One region of the Actinacidiphila sp. bgisy144 genome, then DNA from elsewhere that is predicted to be linked to it. Evidence: predicted binding sites of a transcription regulator. Region 1 holds the regulator's gene; the other holds the start of a gene.
The links. Region 1 encodes HspR, which represses chaperone genes until heat shock. Its sites were predicted from a motif close to TTGAGNNNNNNNNNCTCAA; they were not measured.
Positions count from the first base shown of each region.

Region 2: lon (endopeptidase La) is a predicted target of HspR. The motif match lies at 1,092-1,110, and genes of this name have one in related genera.

Region 1 covers NZ_JBYIRM010000016.1:72,496-74,889, forward strand. Annotated here, with positions in the region: gene AC3EVP_RS19550 (hypothetical protein) at 1-14, shown strand, start outside; gene AC3EVP_RS19555 (FBP domain-containing protein) at 25-531, opposite strand; gene AC3EVP_RS19560 (heat shock protein transcriptional repressor HspR) at 701-1,177, opposite strand; gene dnaJ (molecular chaperone DnaJ) at 1,182-2,378, opposite strand.
Region 2 covers NZ_JBYIRM010000002.1:276,934-279,327, reverse strand. Annotated here, with positions in the region: gene lon (endopeptidase La) at 1-1,069, opposite strand, end outside; gene AC3EVP_RS04160 (class I SAM-dependent methyltransferase) at 1,281-2,219, opposite strand; gene AC3EVP_RS04155 (spermidine synthase family protein) at 2,367-2,394, shown strand, end outside.

The sequences.
Region 1 (2,394 bases):
TCCCGCCGCGCTGACGCCAGGCGGTCAGTGCGGCTGGGGAGCGGTGATCTTGGTGAGGAAGCCGTCGAGGTTGCGCAGGGTGCGGTCGATCTGCTCGGCCAGGGTGAGCGTCTCGTCCATCCGCTTGGCCAGTACGGAGGTCTTCTTGCCCCGGACGTAGAGGGAGCAGGCCAGGTCGGCGCACATGTAGATGCCCACGGTGTTGCCCTGCCGGCCGGCCGGGCCGGCCAGCGGCGCGGCCAGCAGGTCGACGCCGCCGCCGGAGTGGCCGGTCAGGCAGACCGAGCACAGGCTGCTGCGCATCAGGTTGCGGCGCGCGCCGGGGGCCACCCGCAGGGTGACGCCGACCGGCTGCTCGCCCGCGGTCACCAGGTAGGCGCGGTCGGGCGCGCCCGGGTCGCGCCAGCCGAAGAAGTCCAGGTCGTCCCACGGCACCTCCGCGAGGTCCCGCGGCAGCCGGACGCGCTTCGCCTCCCCCTTCGAGCAGTTCACGAAGGAGTCCCGGATCTGCGCCTCGCCAAGTGGGTCCATGACGACCGAAGCTAACAAGCGCCCGGCGCCGCTGTCGCCGCATTTACCGGCGGCCCGCCGGCCGCAGGGCGGGCCGACGCACGAGATCCCCGCGACCCTCGGGAGGGCGCGGGGACCGTGTGCGCGGCGTGAACAGCATGGCGGGACCAGCCCGGCGTGAACAGCCTGGTCAGACGTCCCGCTTGGGGCGCCACACCACGAGCGCGCTCGTGTGCTGCACGTCCTGGTACGGCACCAGGTCGCGCCGGTAGGAGGCGTGCACCGCGGCTTCGCGCTGCTGGATGACGGCGGCTGCGCCGTCGACGGCGGCGGAGAGTTCGGCGACCCGGGCCTGGAGCGCGGCGACCTGGTTCTCCAGTTCGATGATCCGCTTGATGCCGGCGAGGTTGATGCCCTCGTCCTGCGAGAGCCGCTGCACCTCCCGCAACTGCTCGATGTCGCGGGCGGAGTAGCGCCGCCCGCGCCCGGCCGCCCGGTCCGGCGAGACCAGGCCGAGGCGGTCGTACTGCCGCAGGGTCTGCGGATGCAGCCCGGACAGCTCGGCCGCCACCGAGATCACGTAGACCGGTGACTCCTCCGTCAACTGGTACGGATTGCGGCCACGTCCCATGCGGGGCCCGGGAGCCCCGCCGCCGTCGATGCCCATCCGTTCACGCTCCCTTCGCGGCCTTGAACAGCTCCGCCCGCGGGTCGATGTCCGCGGTCGCCTCTCGGTACGACTCCAGTGCGTCCAGCGCCTTGCCCTCGGTCTGCGCGGGCACCGCCACCTCGACGGTGACGAGCAGGTCGCCGCGCGACCCGTCCTTGCGCACCGCGCCCTTGCCGCGGGCCCGCAGCGTCCGGCCGTTCGGCGTGCCGGCCGGCAGCTTCAGGGTGACCGGCGGCCCGCCCAGGGTGGGCACCTTGATCTCCCCGCCGAGCGCGGCCTCGGTGAAGCTCACCGGGACCGTGACCGTCAGGTTCGCGTCCTTGCGGCCGAAGACCGGGTGCCGGCCGACGTGCACGACCACGTACAGGTCGCCGGCCGGTCCGCCGCGCTCACCGGGGGCGCCCTTGCCGCGCAGCCTGATCCGCTGCCCGTCGGTGACGCCCGCCGGGATACGCACCTGCATGGTGCGCGAGCTCTTCGCCCGGCCGCTGCCGTGGCAGACCTCGCAGGGGTTCTCCGCGATCAGGCCGCGGCCCTTGCAGTCCACACACGGATCGGTCAGCGAGAAGCCGCCACCGCCGCCGCGGGAGACCTGCCCGGTGCCGACGCAGGTCGGGCACACCCGGGGGGTGCCGTTCTTGTCGCCGGTGCCGGAGCACGCCTTGCAGGGCGCCTGCGAGGACATCCGCAGCGGGACCGTGGCCCCGTCGACGGCCTCGGTGAAGCTGAGCGTCACCTCGGACTCGATGTCCTGGCCGCGCCGCGGCTGCACACGGGTGCCGCCGCCGCCCCGGTTGAACAGGCCGCCGAACACGTCGCCGAGACCGCCGCCGAAGCCGCCGCCCTGGCCGCCGGTCGTGGTGCCGCCGGGTCCCTGGGCACCGCCGAAGAGGTCGCCCAGGTCGAAGTTGAACCCGCCGGTGCCGCCCGCGCCGGGGCCGGGCCGCATGCCGCCGTTGCCGAACAGCGCGCGGCCCTCGTCGTACTCCTTGCGGCGCTTGGTGTCGGACAGGACGTCGTTGGCCTCGGAGATCTCCTTGAAGCGCTCCTCGGCCGTGGCGTCGTTCTTGTTGGCGTCGGGGTGGAACTCCCGGGCCAGCTTCCGGTACGCCTTCTTGATCTCGGCGTCGGTGGCGTCCTTGGGGACGCCGAGGACCTTGTACAGGTCCTTCTCCAACAGGTCCCTACTGATGCTCATCCTCGGCGTCCCTCCT
Region 2 (2,394 bases), on a different contig from region 1:
GCCCGCCGACCACACCGAGGCCGCGGTCGGCCCGGCGCTTGCGGACCGCCAGGTACTCGGTGATGCGCTCCTTCACGTCGTCCAGACCCGCGTGGTCCGCGTCCAGCACGGCCCGCGCGCCCGCCACGTCGTACGTGTCCTCGGTGGTGCTGTTCCATGGCAGTTCGAGGACCGTGTCCAGCCAGGTGCGGATCCACGAGCCCTCCGGGGAGGCGTCCGAGGAGCGCTCCAGCTTCTCGACCTCCTTCAGGGCGGCCTCGCGGACCTTCTCGGGCAGGTCGGCGGACTCCACCCGGGCCCGGTAGTCGTCCGTTTCGGTGTCCGGGTCTCCGTTCAGCTCCGACAGCTCCTTGCGGACCGCCTCCAACTGCTGGCGGAGCAGGAACTCGCGCTGCTGCTTCTCCATGCCCTCCTGGACGTCCTTGCGGATCGTCTCGGCGACGTCCTGCTCGGCGAGGTGGTCGCGCAGCCACTGCGTGGCGAGCTTCAGCCGGGCCACCGGGTCGGCGGTCTCCAGCAGCTCCACACGCTGCTCCACGCTCAGGAACGGGGAGTAGCCGGAGTTGTCGGCGAGCTGGCCGGCGTCGTCGATCTGCTGCACCCGGTCGACGACCTGCCAGGCGCCGCGCTTGCGCAGCCAGCTCGTGGCGAGGGCCTTGTACTCCTTCATCAGCTCCGCGACGGTGCCCGGCGCCTCCTGCGGCGCGGGCTCCTCCACCACGGTGCCCTCCACCCACAGCGCCGCGCCCGGGCCGGTCGTCCCGGCGCCGATCCGCACGCGCGAGCGGCCCTTGATCACGGCGCCGGGGTCGCCGTCGGAGAGGCGGCCGACCTGTTCGACCGTGCCGAGGGTGCCCACGGCGGCGTACCTGCCGTCGACCCGGGGGACGAGCAGGACCCGGGGCTTGCCGCTGCCGCGGCCCGCGTGGGCCGCCTGTGCGGCTTCCACCGCGGCCCGTACCTCCGTGTCCGTCAGGTCGAGCGGTACGACCATGCCGGGCAGGACGACCTCGCCGTCGAGGGGCAGTACGGGGAGGGTGAGGTTGGAACTCTTCGGCTCAAACGCCATGATCGCTCCCTATGCAAGCAAGTTGAGTACACCTCACTCAATGCAAGGGGCTTCGCCGATGTTCCCCGGTCCGCGTTCGCCCTGAGCGATCAGGGCACCCCCGTCCCCCGGAAGGGGGCGCCTCCTGTCCGCCCGGGACCTTGCGGCCGTACCTGGCTGGTCGCGCAGTTCCCCGCGCCCCTGACTTGCTCGGGTCCTTCCGGGGTCCGGGTTACCGCGCCCGCAGGAACGCGGAGGTCGAGACGCGCCCGAGAAGGGCGAAGCGGGTGGAGCCGGCGAGGTAGGCGTCGGCGCCCTGCTGGACGCCGGCCCACTTGTCGTCGCCGTAGTCGTCGAGGACGACGACCGCCCCGGGGGCGGCGATCTGCTCGGCCCACTGAAGGTCCTCGGCGACGCCCTGGGCGGAGTGGTCGCCGTCGATGACGATGACGCCGTACTCGCGGTCGGAGACGGCCGCGCGCACGTCCGGGTCGCCGGAGAACCCGACCTGGACCCGGGCCCGCTCCCCCGCCTTGCCGCCGAGCGCGAGGTTCGCCCGGACCACGTCGAGCCGCACCGGGGTGCCGGTCGGGTCGAGCCCCTCCAGCCCGCCGGGCTGGAGCTGGGTCCCGACCAGCGGGTCCACCACCGTCAGCTCGGGCTCGATCCCGGCGCGGTGCAGCATCCGCAGCATCGTGGCGGAGAACAGCCCGTACAGCGTGCCGATCTCCAGCACCTGCGCGTTGGGCGGGTCCAGCAGCGGCACCGCGGCGAGCTTGCCGCAGACGTTCTGGGTCGAGCCGGCCAGCCGGCCCACCGCCAGCGCCTCCAGCGCGATCACGTTGCGGAAGGCGATCGTGACGTTGCGCCGGGCCGCCTTCGGGTCCGCGCCGGTGGTCTCGGCGACCTGCGCCACCAGCTGGTCGATCTGCGCCGCGGTGGGCAGCCGCGGGCCGCTGCGGCCGGTCCGGTCGAAGAGCAGGCCGACCGCGTACTCCTGGCCGCGCAGCTCGTCGACCTGGCGCCGCAGCTTCTCCAGCTCCTTCACCTCCCGCCGCAGGGTGTCCATCTCCTTGCGCAACCGCGACACCGGACGCTGCACACGGCGGTCGACGAGGGAGGTCGCGGGACGCAGGAGCCGCTTGGCCACAGGGCTGTTGAGTATCGGCATGGGGCGGAACCTACGCCCCGGCTGTGCGGCCCGGACCAGCACCGGGCGCAGTTCACCGGAAGTCCTCCGGTACGGGAGTTGAACGCCCGGTGACCCGGCGGCCGACGGGCGGCCATGGAATTCCCCCGGGTACGCCAAAATGAGGTCATGTCTGCGACGAACACCGAGGAACCGG